Regions from separate parts of the Nitrincola salilacus genome, predicted to be linked through region 3. Evidence: predicted binding sites of a transcription regulator. Region 3 holds the regulator's gene; each other region holds the start of a gene.
What was found. The regulator PhoB, encoded in region 3, activates phosphate uptake and scavenging genes when phosphate is short. The targets are predictions, from matches to a motif close to TGTCATANNNNTGTCANA.
Positions count from the first base shown of each region.

Region 1 (5,349 bases), 2.4 Mb from region 3:
CTGATCAGATCGGCTCCCTGTCGTGGTGCATCCTCGACAAAAACCCACATGGTGTTATCGGAAATCTGCTTCCAGCACAGCAGAAACAGGCTGATACCCAGCAGCCACGCCAGCCAGATCAGAATCTGCTTGCGTGTGGTGTGAAGCTTCCAGCGGGCATCTGCCAGATTGGTTGAATGATCAGGATATCGAACTGGCATTATTGTACCCACTTGCGAACATGACTTGAGAGGTATTCCGTGGCCATCACGATGCCGATGATGATCAGCAGGATTGCGGCGGCGGTTTCGTACTCATAGCGGCTCAATGACGTGTTGAGTGTGGCACCGATACCTCCGGCACCGACGATCCCGATCACGGCTGATTCACGGAAATTGATGTCCAGTCGATACAGCGACAGGCCGATCAGTCTTGGCATTACCTGAGGTTGAACGGCATGGTTCATCAATTGAAGCCAGCGCGCGCCGGTGGCACGGATCGCTTCGACCTGTCGTGCATCAATATCCTCGATATCTTCTGCCAGCAGCTTGGCCATGAAGCCGATCGTGGCAAAGGCGAGAGTGATCATGCCTGCCAGCGGCCCGAAGCCGAACATTACGACAAACAGGATCGCGATGATCACCTCCTGAAAAGTACGCGAGATCGCAATGATGGAGCGGCAGAACAGGTAGATAGGTAGCGGTGCGATATTCCGTGCCGCACCGATACCCACCGGAATGGCAAGCAGAATACCGATAACGGTTGATGTCAGCGTCATGGTGAGTGACTCGATCAACCCATCCAGAATATCACCGCCACGACTGGTGAAGTCTGGGCTGGCGAAGGCAGAGATAAAATTCAGCCCCCGGCTCATTCCTTCAGCTACGCGTGCCCAGTTGATATCGACACTCATCATGGCAAGCAGCAGATAAACCACCGCACCCAGTATCAATAGCCAACGATAGCGTGCATCGCGGATCAGCGGCAGTGGCCTCCAGTGTCCCTTTTCTGCTGCCCTCAAACGTTCGTTTTGCATCATCGTCATACCGCTCCGGCCGATCTGACTACTACCTGAGCAGGCTGCAAGCGGTTTTGCTTACTCATTTCATCCGTTTGCATGGTTTCAGAGCCAGAGTCAGATTGAGAGTCAGATTCAGGTTCTGAATCTGCGGCGGTATTCCAGTCCTCTTCACCATAAATGCGTGTCAGAATTTCAGCATCCAACTGCTCAGGCTGGCCGTCAAAAACAACCTCACCAGCACGCAGGCCTATAATGCGATCCGCAAACAATTGTGCCAGTGCCACGTCATGAATGTTGATGATCGCCGCCAAGCCGCGTTCTGCGCAAAGCTCTTTGATCAGGCGCATGATCTGACGCGATGTTTTGGGATCCAAGCTGGCGGTGGGCTCATCGACCAGTAGAATCTCCGGGCTCTGTAACAGGGCACGAGCGATACCGACGCGCTGACGCTGACCACCGGAGAGCTCATCTGCACGCTTGTCGATAAAAGCCTCCAGACCGACGCGCTGTAACAGCCGAAAGGCTTCACTTACCACTGGCTGCGGGTAGCGCCGCAGGAAGCTGCGCCAGAAACCGGTATAACCCAGATAACCGGACAATACGTTTTCCATGACCGTCAAACGATCAATCAGGGCGTACTCCTGGAAAATCATACCCATACGGCGTCTTGCATGACGAAGTTGACGGCCATTGAGAGAGGTCAGTTCTGTACCCGACAGCGTCACGCTGCCTTCGCTGGGTTCCACCAGACGGTTGACGCATCGTATCAAGGTGCTTTTGCCAGCTCCGGATGGACCGATCAGTGCGACCACCTGGCCTTCAGGAATATGCAGTGAAACCTGTGTCAGTGCGCGGTCGCCGGTTGCGTAGCGTTTGGTGAGTTGGGTTAGTGTCAGCATGATGTGTGTCTCTTCTTTACGGTCAGCTTGATCGAAGTGCTGTAGAGCATTAACGGTGCTTTAACGGCGCTTTAGTGGTGCTTTGATGCTGCCGGTATGAATGGCGACGCCTCCACAGGGGAGGCGTCGATATCCGGTGCGATCAGCAGATCAGCTGCAGCTGTAGGTCACATCCATCGCCTGATCGATGGTGCGCACTACCGACCAGTGTTCCTTATAAGTGATTGGAATGAACTTGGCCTCACCGGAGTTTTTGAACTCTTCCAGCAGGGCGCTACCTTCCCAATCATAAGTGAAAAAAGCTTCCTCGACCTTTTCAGCCAGTTCAGGCTTCAGGTTGTAAACATAGCCGTAGCCAGTGGTTGGGAAGGTTTCTGAGGTGTAGATGGTCTTGTAGCTGTCAGGTTTGACCACATCACGCGAAATCATGCGCTTCAATACCGAATTGGCAATGGCCGCGGCATCATAGTCGTTGTTGATCACACCCAGGATCGAGTTGTCATGACCACCCGAAAACGATGGGGTGAAATCCTGCTCTGCGACCATGCCGAACTCAGCATCTAGCAGGGCAGATGGAGCTTTGAAGCCTGAGTTGGAAGTGGGTGAGGTAAAGGCCAGGCTGCGCCCTTTTATGTCTGCAATTTCGTTGATGCCTGAGTCTGGACGCGTGATGATCTCCATCTCGTAACCGAAACTGTCATCCTCGCGCGCCATTATGGTAAACGGTACGAAACCGGCACAGTTAACCGCCAGTGGGTTGGAACCAGTGTTAAAGCCAGCGACATGCAAACGCCCCGCACGCATCGCTTCGAGCTGCGCAGCATTGGACTGAACGGGGAAGAACTGGACTTTTTTGCCGGTTACACCTTCCATATGCTTGATGAAATCATCCCATACTTTGGCATACACAGAGGGGTCTTCAACAGGGGTATAAGCAAATACCAGCGTAGCTGGATCGACCCACTCGGATGAATCTGTCGGTGCGTCGGCTACCATATCGCCGTCAGCATCAGTGAAGCGCGGAGCCAGATCGCTCGCTTGAGCGCTGATAATGGCACCAGCAGCCATCAGGCCGACAAACAGGGGGGATTTCAGATGGTGGGTGATCCGTGAAATAAGCTGCATGTTAAGCCTCTTGTGCATGTTGAGTGTACAGATACTCTATTGAGGCTTTGTGACAGGCTTGTTAAATCAATATGTTAGTTTTATGACACCTGTGGCCTGCGTTACCAATAGGTGGGTTGGTATGATCGCTCATGCTGACTATAATTATGCGAACCGCAGCATGATGATGCCGAACAAGACAAGAGTAGCAAGCAGCACTCGGCGAAGACTCACAGCTTCTGATAAATAGACTCTGCCTAGTACCAATGAGAACAGCACACTTGTCTCTCGCAGTGCCGCGACCACAGCCACAGGTGCATGTGCGAATGCCCATATAGCTATCCAGAAGCATGTAAAGGCTGTACACCCTGCAAACACACCAGATAATCCAGTTTTACTCAAGCTCGTAAATGCTTTAGGTCCACGGTACCAGAGCATGAATAGCATCATCCCGATACCATCAAAAACAAAAAGCCATGCTGCAAACGTTGCGATACTACGTAGAGTGATACCGGTGTCAGCAATTCTCACGCCGACACCATCGAGTATGGTGTAAAGAGCGACACTGGATCCTGCAAATAGGCATAGAACAATTGCTTTCGTTGTGAGGTTTAGTGCACCTCCCTTTTCCTTGGTAGATAGGGCAAAAACACCTGACGCTATCGCTATAATTCCAAATACTCCAAACATTGATATCTCTTCTTTCAAGATAATCATGCTTGTACCAGTTATAAGTACTATGCTTAGCCCACGAGTTATTGTCAAATCTGGTGTTCAGCAGCCTGATCAAGCGGCGCTCCTCTGGTCGGATGTTGGCACCTCTTCTCCATCCCTGAACTTTACTCCGGTAATGACTTTGGCAAGATAGTCAAAGCCCCGTAGTTTTCTCCATTTTCCTTCAGCACACATGCCCAGCTTGAACATCATATGCAGCATGCCCGCTCTCGACAGGCAACCTTTTGAGCGCTTGGTCCGGTGGCGTATCGTACCGAACGTTGACTCAATCGGGTTCGTCGTCCTTATGCTTTGCCAGTGCGGGGCCGGGAAGTCGAAGAAGCTCAACAGCTCTTCATGATCCTTTAGCAGACACTCAGCCACCTTAGGGTACTTTGCCTGATACGTTCTGATGAAGGTATCGAACGCCTTTTCAGCATCGGCTCGTGTCTCAGCCTGCCAGATATCATGCAGCGCCTGCTTGGCTTTAGGCTGACTTGACTTCGGCAGTCGATTCAAGACATTGGCCGTTTTGTGCACCCAGCAGCGCTGCTGACGTGTCGATGGGTACACGTCCTCCAGCGCTGCCCAGAACCCCATCGCGCCATCGCCTACGGCCAACTCGGGTGCATTCATCCCGCGTCCCTTGAGACTTTCCAGCACGGCTTTCCAGCTTAGTGTCGACTCGCGTGCACCATCCTCAATGGCCAGGAAGTGCTTCTCGCCACGCTCATTGACGCCCATCACTACCAGCGCGCATAGCTTACTCTCCTCTGATCGCAGACCACTGTAGATGCCATCAGCCCAGATGTAGACCCAGCGGTCCTTATCCAGCGATCGCTTGCGCCACGCCTCATACTCATCGGCCCACTGGCGCTTCAGTCGTGACACCGTGTTGGCAGATAGCCCCTTTGCTTCAGGCCCTACCAGAGCTGACAGCGCCTCCTCCATCTCACCAGTCGATATTCCTTTCAGGTACAACCAAGGCAGGGCAGCCTCCAGACTCCGGGTCTTGCGAACATACGGCGGCACCAGTGCAGACCGAAAGGTCACCGCTTCACCATCCTTGCTGCGAACCTTGGGCACTTTCACTGTAACCGGGCCAATGCCGGTTTGGATCTCGCGCTCAGGCAAGTAGCCATTACGGACGATGGAGGCTCTACCATCATCCAATCGGCGATCCTGGTACGCCTCCATGAAGACAGCTAGCTCTGCCTCAATCGCTTGATGGATCAGATCCCGCGCTCCTTGGCGCAACAGATCAGATAACGGATCTCTTGTCTGATCTCGACGGGCAAACTCAACAAGGGTATTCTTGTTCATGGCGGTGTATCTCTTCTGTTGATTCGTTTTTTGGCGATTACAAATCAACCAGATACGCCGCTTTTTTTCAACTCTTCCGAACACCAGATTCAGTTATAACTCTTAGCCCACGAGATATAGGATATATTCTTGTCATGTCTCCGATTTCATACGCTTTAGCGAGAGCTATTTTATATGTGGTATGCGGGATGGATGCTGCAAGCAACCAAGGCCATGCGGACGGTGAGGGAACGCCCAAAAAAGGTATCATAAGCAGAGCTATAAATGATTGCACAACAGCAATCATAAGCATCATTATGATTTTATCAT
Region 1 is NZ_CP176580.1:2,273,013-2,278,361, forward strand. It holds gene phnE (phosphonate ABC transporter, permease protein PhnE) at 1-200, opposite strand, end outside; gene phnE (phosphonate ABC transporter, permease protein PhnE) at 200-1,018, opposite strand; gene phnC (phosphonate ABC transporter ATP-binding protein) at 1,021-1,899, opposite strand; gene phnD (phosphate/phosphite/phosphonate ABC transporter substrate-binding protein) at 2,050-3,024, opposite strand; gene ACK3CJ_RS10845 (EamA family transporter) at 3,169-3,720, opposite strand; gene ACK3CJ_RS10850 (IS256 family transposase) at 3,790-5,040, opposite strand; gene ACK3CJ_RS10855 (hypothetical protein) at 5,108-5,349, opposite strand, start outside.
Region 1: the regulator PhoB is predicted to act here: its motif matches at 3,095-3,112, upstream of phnD (phosphate/phosphite/phosphonate ABC transporter substrate-binding protein).

Region 2 (5,349 bases), 2.1 Mb from region 3:
TGGTGGTCATGATGATGTTCCAGGGCACATTACCTTCCCCGGCCGTCATCAGGCGTTTAATCACCATGACGATGGTGTAGTAATCCTCGTCGGTGGTGATCAGTAGTGGCCAGAGGTACTGGTTCCAGCCATAGATGAATAGAATCACGAACAGCGCCGCGATATTGTTCACCGAGAGTGGCAGCAGGATATCCTTGAAAAACTTGAATGGACCCGCACCATCGATTCTTGCTGCTTCCACCAGTGAGCTCGGAATCGACAGGAAGAACTGCCGGAACAGAAAAGTGGCCGTGGCGCTGGCGATTAACGGAATGGTCAGTCCGGCATAGGAGTTGAGCATGCCAAGCCTGGCCACCACCTCGTAGGTGGGCAGAATACGCACCTCCACCGGCAGCATCAGGGTCAGAAAGATCATCCAGAAGCAGGTGCGGCGGAAGGGAAATCGAAAGTAAACGATGGCATAGGCCGACAGCAGGGAGATGGTGATCTTGCCGATCGCAATCACCATCGCCATGATGAAGCTGTTCCACATCATCCAGGAGGCTGAAACGGTGACGCCAAGTACCCGATCGTCGTTGTTCCAGACCCGCTCAAAGTTGTTCAGGCCCTGCTCGCCGAACCACAGGGGCATCACGCCGGAAAAGAAAGCGCTCGAGGGATGGGTAGCAGCGACCAGAGCGATCCAGATGGGAAAGCCGATCACGGCAATGCCGAAGATCAGCATCAGGTGACGAAAGGCGGTTAGCCAGGGGCGATTTTCTATCATCAGTACTGCACCTTGCGCTCGACATAGCGGAATTGAATCACCGTCAGGGCGATCACCAGGATCATCAGAATGACCGATTGCGCAGCGGAGCTGCCAAGATCAAGTCCGACAAAGCCATCTTCATAGACCTTGTACACCAGTGTGCGAGTAGCGTTATCCGGCCCGCCCAGTGTGGTGGCGTGGATTACACCGAAGGTTTCAAAGAAGGCATAGACCACATTCACCACCAGCAGAAAAAAGGCGGTGGGCGAGAGCAGCGGGAAAACAATCTGCCAGAATCGCTTGAATGGGCTTGCACCATCGATCGCTGCTGCTTCGATCAGTGACTTGGGAATCGCCTGCATACCGGCAAGGAAAAAGATGAAGTTGTAGCTGATCTGCTTCCAGGCGGAGGCGATCACGACGACAGTCATCGCTTCACCGGCATTCACATAGTGGTTCCAGTAATGACCGACGAACTTCATCCAATAGGGCAGAATACCTATGGAGGGGTTGAACATCAGCCACCAGAGAACAGCCGCAACTACCGGCGCAACGGCATAGGGCCAGATCAGCAGAGTCTTGTAGGTGCCAGCTCCCTTCAGTACGCGATCTGCCATTGCAGCCAGCAGCAGCGCAACCCCCATTGCAGTGACAGCAACCATGGCACTGAACAGGAAGGTGACCTTCATTGAGTTCCAATACTCAGGGTCCTGAAACAGGTAGACAAAGTTGTCGAACCAGACAAACTCGCGTGAAAATCCGAAGGCGTCCTCTATCAGGAAAGATTGATAGAGTGCCTGGCCGGCTGGCCAGATAAAGAACACCAGCGTGATGATCAACTGGGGTGCCAGCAGGAAGTAGGGCAGAATTTTATTCTTGAAAACAACGGTATCGTGCATCGTAGCGCTCTCAGACTCGAAAACCCTGCCGCATATAAAAATGAGGCAGGGTCGCGAAACGGAAGATCCGGGACGAGTAACTCATATGAGAGTGCTTGATCGGATCAGCTCAGCCATACGCCGGATTATCAGCGATTGGCGCGCTCGAAACGACGCAGTTGCTCGTTACCACGGCTGACGGCACGATCCAGTGCTTCCTGAGCAGACGCAGTACCATTCCATACCGACTCCAGCGATTCATCAATAATGCCGCGAATCTGAGGGAAGTTACCCAAACGCAGCCCTGTCGAGTTCTCGGTTGGCTCAACTGAGGTCATCTGCTTGATGGAGGTATCAGTGCCAGGATTCTGTTCATAGAATCCCTGTTCTTCAGAGAGTTTGATGGCAGAATAGGTGATCGGCAGATAACCGGTGAACTGATGCCAGTCCGCCTGTACCGTGGGGTCAGACAGATAGTCATAGAACGCAGCGACTGCACGATACGCGTCATCATCATGTCCACGCAGTGTCCAGAGGGTTGCACCACCGATGATGGTGTTCTGTGGTGTTTCGATAGCGTTATCCCAGTAGGGCAGTGAGCTGACACCGAACTCAAACTGAGCATTGGCGTTGATACCGGCATAGCCCGCGGAGGACTCGGTATACATGCCACACTCTTCACTGTAAAACTTGGCTGACCCTTCATTGGTGCGGCCGGAGTAGCTGAAGATACCGGCTTTCTGCCATTCACCCATCTTCTCGATATGAGCAACCTGCACAGGGCCATTGAACTGCAGTTCGGTATCGGTGCCACCGAAGCCATTTTCCTTGCTGGCAAACGGGACATTATGGCGGGCTGACAGGTTCTCCAGATGGATCCAGGACTGCCAGGCGGTGGTGAAACCGCATGCATAGCCGGCGTCGAGCAGCTTCTGACCGAACTCCTCCATTTCTGCCCAGGTGGCAGGGCCGCGATCCGGCAGACCCGCTTTCTCAAACGCACCCTTATTGTAATAAAGCACAGGAGTGGAGCTGTTGAACGGCATTGAGAGCATGTTGCCATTGCTGTCGGCATAATAGCCGGTGACACTGCTGAGGTAATCTGACTGGTCAAATCCCTGGCTGAACTCTTCCATCAACTGATAGGTTGGGTAGACAGCTCCTTCTGCGGCCATCATGGTTGCCGTTCCGACCTCATATACCTGAACGATCGCAGGCTGCTGATTGGAACGGAAGGCCGCAATAGCTGCAGTCATCGTATCGTTATAGTTGCCACGGTAACTGGCATTGACCTGATAATCGTTCTGGGAGGCATTGAACCCAGCCACCACATCCTCAACTTTTTCGCCCAGTGCTCCACCCATAGCGTGCCAGAACTGGATCTCGGTTTTAGCCAGCGCAGGTGTTGCGCTCAGCGAGCAGATAAAGGCTGCAATCAGCGTCTTCTTCATAGGGGTTCCTCAGAGTGTTGTTGTTATATTGGGTTCATTTGAATATTCAGTTAGAGCATGAAATGAACTCTGAACCTTCAATCTAGCCCAATAGTTTTCGTTTTGTCACTTTATTTTTACTATTTTACGAAACGAACATGACGATATGGTAACTGAATGATGACAGGGGAGTTCATTTGAAAATAAATGAAGAAAGTATTCTGCAGATCAGACCTGGCGTTGCTGGATTCAAGCCAGATCGTCATCCGGTTCCAGTGTTGAGACGAATATCGGGTATTGACCTGTCCTGACTCTTTTGGACCCTGCTGGCTGGCGAGGTTTGCATTCGCAGATCACGCAGCATCTGTTGCAGTATCTGGGCAGGTTCGTAGTCGCGATTACGCTCACTTGCAGCGCGTTTCATTTGGCGTTGTAGTGATGGGCTGGCAAGGTAGCGAATGGCGGCCTCTGCCATCTCATCAGCATTTTCTGTCAGAAAACCATCGACCTCGTGGCGAATAATGTCCTTGGGTCCCTTTTCTTTGTAAGCGATCACCGGTACACCACAGCCCATCGCTTCAAGGACAACACAGCCGAAAGTATCAAAGCGTGAAGGTAGCAGCAGCAAGTCGCTGTCTGCGTAAACCGAGACCAGCGATTCGTGTCCTATCCAACCGAGAAAGTGAGCGTCGGGTAAGGCTTGTTCGAGCTTCTCTCTGGCAGGTCCACTGCCTGCAATCCAAAACTCGGCGTTAGGGCAGGCGGCCTGAATTTGCGCCCACACAGAGGGCAGATCCATCACCCCTTTTTCATCACTGAGGCGTCCGGCATAAAGAATAACCGGTGGTCTGGCATCTGTTGCTGTTGGCAGATGAGTGGGGTTGATGAAGCGGGGATTGATGAAGCAGTCGTCAGCCCAGTGGCGCGTCAGGAACACCTGATTCTGTTCAATGCCCATATCAGGGCCGCTGAGCCAGGCCTTGTGATCGCTGTTAAGAACAAAAATACCATCAAACTGGCGGTAAAAAGCGCGGATCAGGCGCCTCAGTCTATCCATGCCATGTTGATCAAGTTGACTGCTGTGGCTGAAGAACTCTATCCAGTCCGTATGCATGAAAAAATATGCGGGAACAGAGTAAGCATGCTTCAGATATTGAGCAACCAGCCCCATCACCAGCTCGGTGGAGCAGATGATCCGATCATAGCCTCCCTCTTCAAAAATACGCTGAATGGCAAGCAGGTCGGGAATATGGATCAGTTGTTCACCGAGCTGCTGCATATCAAAGGATGCCAGTGGACGCACAACCTTAAGATGTGGTTGGGCCTCCAGATCCGGATGGCACACCAGCATGTCAATCGGAAGGTCGGCTTTCTGTATTTCCTGCAGTGTACTCTGCAGAACTGATGACACACCATTATGATCGGTCAACGTGTCGCTCAGCCACAATACACGCTCAGGGTGACGGTGCTCATCCAGCGTATCAGCCAGGCGATTCAGAAACTCTCGGTTGGAATAGAGCACATGTCGGCTCGCCAGTGTCGCACCTGCGAGAACCACCCCGGCCAATGCCGGAAATGTCAGGCTATCCATCAGTTTCAGCAGATTGAGTGACACCATATCGGTGGATCGGCTGCGCTCACTGCTGAAGAGTGTTCGTGCATGAGTGGGGAGTTCAAACTGCCGGATCAGCTCATCGATACTCAATGTGTTGAAAAGATCGCTCTCCACATTCGAGAGGTTCTCCTTGAGCCGCTGCAACAGTACAGTCGATATCTCACGAAAAAGTGCAGGCAGCACCTCCCGAAGTACTGTCAGAAACTGGTCGGGCTCATGCCTCTGTGTGCGGGCGATTTTCTTGATCATCTTCAGTACGGGTTTGAACTCCTTGCTGACACCAAGAGTAACCAGTAATTTGGGTTTTTTTCCTGACAGAGCTTGATGGAAGGTTTCCAGAAAGGTCAGAGTGTATTTATGTCGTTTGATCTCCTGCATCACATTGCTGATGCCCAGGCAGATCAACTTATCATTCATGGAGCCCTTGTGCAGCATCAGTCTTAGCAGGCCGGGATCTTTCATGTTGATCGCAACCTGTGAGAAATAGTCCAGAAATGTTGCGGTCAACTTCTCCTCTTCTCCTACCTCACCGTAGGGAGCCATCTGCCCATTGAGCAGCGCTTCGAGCGCAAGTACCGATGCAGGTGTCTCCAGCAGCCTCTGTTGAAGGTTATCAACCTGAAGCAGAGTGCCGCAACGTCCGGCAAAAATGCCGTTGTGATCATCTGATCCTCCCGT
Region 2 is NZ_CP176580.1:2,578,771-2,584,119, reverse strand. It holds gene ugpE (sn-glycerol-3-phosphate ABC transporter permease UgpE) at 1-766, opposite strand, end outside; gene ugpA (sn-glycerol-3-phosphate ABC transporter permease UgpA) at 766-1,647, opposite strand; gene ugpB (sn-glycerol-3-phosphate ABC transporter substrate-binding protein UgpB) at 1,776-3,077, opposite strand; gene ACK3CJ_RS12230 (glycosyltransferase) at 3,319-5,349, opposite strand, start outside.
Region 2: the regulator PhoB is predicted to act here: its motif matches at 3,225-3,242, upstream of ugpB (sn-glycerol-3-phosphate ABC transporter substrate-binding protein UgpB).

Region 3 (5,349 bases):
ATGATGAGACAGATCTGTCTGAAGGCAGTTGATCACGTACCGCCTTGCCGCCCGGTATATTTTTTTCAATACCGGGCGGCATACCCTCAGATAACTCCTTACCCGAATATGCAAAACAGAGTGAAAAAGCACGCCCTATCATGCGACAACAATATTGCGTCCTTTCTGCTTAGCGTCATACAACTTACTGTCTCCTCGTTTGAGCCAGTCGCTCCACGACTCGCCTGAGTGAAGCTCTGCTACCCCTGCGCTCATCGTAATCTGTCGCCCTGGCAGCAGATCACTGGCCTCCAGCATCTGCCGCAGCTCTTCCGCCACACACTTGCCCCCTTCCAGATTTGTGTCATGGAGATACAGTAGAAACTCCTCACCGCCGAGACGAAACAGTCGATCAACACTGCGACATCGCTTGCGCAGCAGGGAAGAGACCTGTTTCAGCACCTGATCACCAGCATCGTGCCCCAACTCGTCATTGATTGACTTGAAATAATCGAGGTCAAATACGATCAACGTCATCGGCATGCCAGAACGTTCTTTCTGGGAAACAGCCAGACTCATAACCTCTTCCAGAAGCGAGCGATTCAAGGCGTCTGTCAAGGCATCCGTCACCGCCAGCCGATGCAGCTTTTCGCTCTGGGCAGAGATCACATTAATGAATATTGCTGCAAAAAGACTGATCAGACAGAGTGTTACGGTAATCCTGAGGGCCAGGCTGTGGTCAAATACCAGCCACGACAACGACAGCACAATAGCAAGAAGGAGCACATTCGCACACCAGGCCTGGCGCTCCGGCAGCATGAGATAAAAAGAGACGATGGCCGGGAAACTCCACAGCACACCTATCGTTCCCTGACGTGTAATGGAAAGGAACAAAAAAAGCAGAATAGCGGGCACCAGCAAGAGAACGAGTGCGGTATGGTACTTCTTGTAGCGATAGATACTGTAGCTGGTGAAACAGAAGATAACCACGGTGACCAGCGAAACGCCTCCCAGCAAAATCCGCCCCTGAACGAAGTTATTGATGACAAGCGGTGTCAGGAGGACTATGCAAACCAGCGATAACCTCATCAATAGACGATTCATGACATCAGGTAACTGAGTATGGCGAGATTTGAGCAGGTTCATACGTCTTTTATTATTCCCATGCATGGCGCATGCGCGACATTACTGAACAAGGTGAGACTAATCCAACTTATCATGAACAATGCAGAGAACAAAATCGATTTCAGGACAGATACCTGTATCTACTGACTCAGCCTTGACCTGTATCAGACTATCTCCGCCAGAAAGAGTACTTAGGCGAACGCGGCAGACCCCCGGCTCTTACCGTCGCTACACTCAAAATGCTACACTCGCCCGCATCTTGTTGGGCGACCTGTTCATGACCTCATCGATTCGACATCTTCTGACACACAATCTGGCCGGCCAGCACTGGATTACCGCTGCCCGACGCAATCTGGTGCCCTGGCAATGGCGTAACTGGCTCTGTGATCGCGGCTCGCTGACGCTGCGGCTGACACGTGCCAGCCATAACCACTTCAGTGTGCGGCTGCTGGAGCAGGGCTGGGGACGCCCCAGCGCAAGCGAAAGTTGTGTGCTGGGAATGTCCGGCCGTCAGGTGGCACTCATCCGCGAAGTGGAGCTGCTCGGCCAGGGCGAGCCCTGGGTCTATGCCCGCTCCGTTATCCCTGAGGAAACACTCACTGGCCGACATCGGCAACTGCGTCATCTTGGTGCCACTTCTCTGGGGGCTGTGCTGTTCAAGGATCCTGATATGCGCCGCGGCCCGTTGCAAGTCTGCCGCCTTCACAGCCCTGAACTGGGTGAACTCTGGGCACGACGTTCGCTGTTTTACCTGAGCGAAAAACCGCTGCTGGTGTGCGAAGTTTTTCTGCCGGCGCTGCAACGCGTACAATACCCCCTCTGAACCTGAACCGGCGCGAAAGAATGGATCACGCAACCTCACCACTTCGTCAGAAACTTTCCATCTACATCCGTCTGATGCGGGCTGACCGACCGATCGGCACCTGGCTGCTGCTGTGGCCAACGCTATGGGCACTGTGGATCGCGTCCGATGGTCTACCCAGTCTGAAGTTGCTGTTGATATTCACTCTCGGAGTGTTCCTGACCCGCTCGGCCGGTTGTGTGATCAACGATTATGCCGATCGACATATCGATGGACATGTCAAACGTACCGCGCAGCGCCCACTTGCCACCGGACAGGTCAGCGAGCGTGAGGCCTTGCTGCTATTTGCAGGGTTGATGCTGCTGGCCTTCGTGCTGGTGCTCTTCACCAACACCATGACGCTGTTGATGTCGCTGGTTGGCCTCGCACTGGCGTTCACCTATCCGTTCATGAAGCGCTATACCCACTGGCCACAGGTAGTACTTGGCGCCGCCTTCGGCTGGGCGATACCGATGTCCTTTACGGCAGCCGGTGAATCCCTGCCGCTGGCCGCCTGGCTTTTGTATCTGGCGAAAATTTTCTGGACCGTTGCCTACGACACCCAATACGCGATGGTGGATCGGGATGATGACCTCAAGATCGGTGTAAAATCCACGGCGGTTCTGTTCGGCCGGGCCGACAAGCTGATCATCGGCCTGCTGCAACTGGCTGCCCTGGTGGTATTGATTCTGACCGGACTGCATCTTGAGATGAGCATCTGGTTTTATGCCGGGTTGATTGCTGCATCTGGCTTTTTTGTTTATCAGCAGTATCTGATCCATCACCGGGAGCGCGATCCCTGCTTCAAGGCCTTCCTCAACAATCACCTGGCAGAACTGGCTGTTCTGATCGGTATCGTGCTGCATTATGCCCTTGTGTAAACCCGCATTAACCGGCATTTAAACACATCAAATATAAAAGAAGTGGCTTCTTTTGTATCAGCTGTCATATTTATGTAACAGAAACGTCTTGTAATAGAGTGCGTTACTATTCAGGTATGAGGCTTAACCGATGTCTGTTGCAAAAAGAGTCCTGATCGTTGACGACGAAGCGCCTATCAGAGAGATGATCGCTGTAGCCCTGGAAATGGCAGGCTATGACTGCATGGAAGCCAGCAACAGTCAGGAGGCACACGCCCTGATTGTGGATAACAAACCCGATATGGTGTTGCTGGACTGGATGATGCCCGGGAGCAGTGGTATCGAGTTTGCGAGACGGCTGCGCAAGGATGAAACCACCGCCGATATCCCGATCATCATGCTCACCGCCAAGGCAGAAGAGGACAACAAGATTCAGGGATTGGAGATAGGTGTGGATGACTATATCACCAAACCCTTTTCACCCCGCGAGCTGGTGGCTCGCCTCAAGGCTGTGCTGCGCAGAGCCACCCCCAAGGGGATAGAGGAACCAGTCAGCGTGGATGAGCTGACACTGGATCCTGGCTCACATCGTGTCATGGCAGATGGCAAGGCCGTGGACCTCGGCCCCACCGAATTCCGCCTGCTGCAGTTCTTCATGACACATCAGGATCGTGCTTATTCCAGAAGTCAGTTGCTGGATATGGTCTGGGGCGGTAACGTATACGTCGAAGAGCGCACGGTTGACGTTCATATCAGACGACTTCGTAAAGCGCTGGGCGAGCGTCACGACTACCTTGTACAGACCGTTCGAGGCACAGGTTACCGTTTCTCTTCCCAGACCAGTTGAAGTAGCTCTCACTGAAGCAACCAGACTGTCGCCACGCCACTGACATCGGGAACTGTGTAGCATGTACCAATCCAGGCATTTGATGCTCTACAGCCTGCTGACGACACTCGGTGTCGCACTGCTGTCAGGCTGGTTACTGGGCTATCCAAGCACCTTCGCCCTGCTGGCAGTCCTTGGCTGGGCCGGATTTCAGATCTGGCAACTCAGCAAGGTGATGGCCTGGCTGAAACGCGAGGATGGCTCCGAACCCCCATTGGCCAAGGGTACCTGGGGAGACTTGCTGGATGGCCTGTACCGGATGCAGCGCACCGCCAGAAATAAGGAACATGCTTTGCAGCAGGTGATCAAGCGCTTCCAGCACTCATCCGCGGCCCTCAGCGATGCTGTGGTGATCATAGACAAGCGCAACAATCTGGAGTGGTGGAACCGCTCAGCCGAGCGCCTGTTGGGCTTCAAGGCCCGCGCTGATCGAGGTAAATCAGTCCTTAACCTGCTGCGGGACCCTCGTTTTATCCGTTACTACCGCAAAGGAGACTATAGCGAGTCTCTGGAGCTGTCATCTCCGCGAAATCAACAGATGGATCTGCTGTATACCATCACACTTTTTGGTGAAGGGGATCGGCTGCTGGTGGCGAGAGACATTACTCGCCTGAAACGCCTGGAACAGACCCGCCAGACGTTTGTCGCCAACGCCTCTCATGAACTGAGAACGCCACTGACAGTGATGCGCGGGTATATTGAGACCTTCCTTGATCAGGAATTACCACCACCGATACTGCGCGGCCTGAGCCAGATGGAAAAACAGACACAGCGCATGGAAGGGCTGGTCAGGGATCTATTGTTGTTGTCACGCCTTGAATCGAGTCAACACGTCAGTGATGAACATCCTGTGGATATCCATCATATGCTGCAGCAGATTCAGCGCGATGCACAGGTTATCAGTGGCGAAAATGCACATCAGATCGAGCTGAAGCTGGAACCTGGATATGACCTGCTGGGTCAGGAGTTGGAGCTGCACAGTGCCTTTTCCAACCTGGTATTCAACGCTGTACGCTATACACCCTCTGGCAGCAGGATTGTGATCAGCTGGCAGGTGGACAATAAGGGTGGCAAACTCTGCGTCGAAGATAATGGTCTGGGGATCGAGTCAATCCACATCCCGCGATTGACCGAGCGCTTCTATCGTGTCGATGAAGGTCGCTCAAGTGAAAGTGGCGGCACCGGGCTGGGCTTGTCTATCGTCAAGCATGTGCTGGTTCGGCATGGCGCGAAGCTCAGTATCAAGAGCAAAGTGGGTAAGGGCAGCACTTTCTGCTGCCACTTCCCCTCAGATATGCTGATTGCCAGCGAAATGCTCGATAGAGAAGAGGTAGATGAGTCAGTCTGACTGGGTACACAGTTGCTGACGCTGGCGCATCAGCAGACGACACCCTTCACCGGGAATATCGCGCGCCCAACAGCTTTGCTTGGCCCACGCCTTGGCCTCCTCATTGGGTTTATCTTCAAAAGCCGGAACATCCTCACAGAAACCTTCCGTCTGGCTGGCATTTTCCCAGCAGGCTTTCAGAAACACACCCTGTTTAATGGTGCAGCCTGAACCACTACAGGTGGTGAAGTCGGCCAACGCCTGATCCAGACACTGCATCTGATCCGACTGCTGACCAAACACCAAACCTGATTGCCGTGCTTCCTGGGCC
Region 3 is NZ_CP176580.1:4,719,229-4,724,577, forward strand. It holds gene phoU (phosphate signaling complex protein PhoU) at 1-32, shown strand, start outside; gene ACK3CJ_RS21700 (GGDEF domain-containing protein) at 139-1,125, opposite strand; gene ACK3CJ_RS21705 (chorismate--pyruvate lyase family protein) at 1,382-1,927, shown strand; gene ubiA (4-hydroxybenzoate octaprenyltransferase) at 1,948-2,826, shown strand; gene phoB (phosphate regulon transcriptional regulator PhoB) at 2,957-3,652, shown strand; gene phoR (phosphate regulon sensor histidine kinase PhoR) at 3,714-5,039, shown strand; gene ACK3CJ_RS21725 (hypothetical protein) at 5,031-5,349, opposite strand, start outside.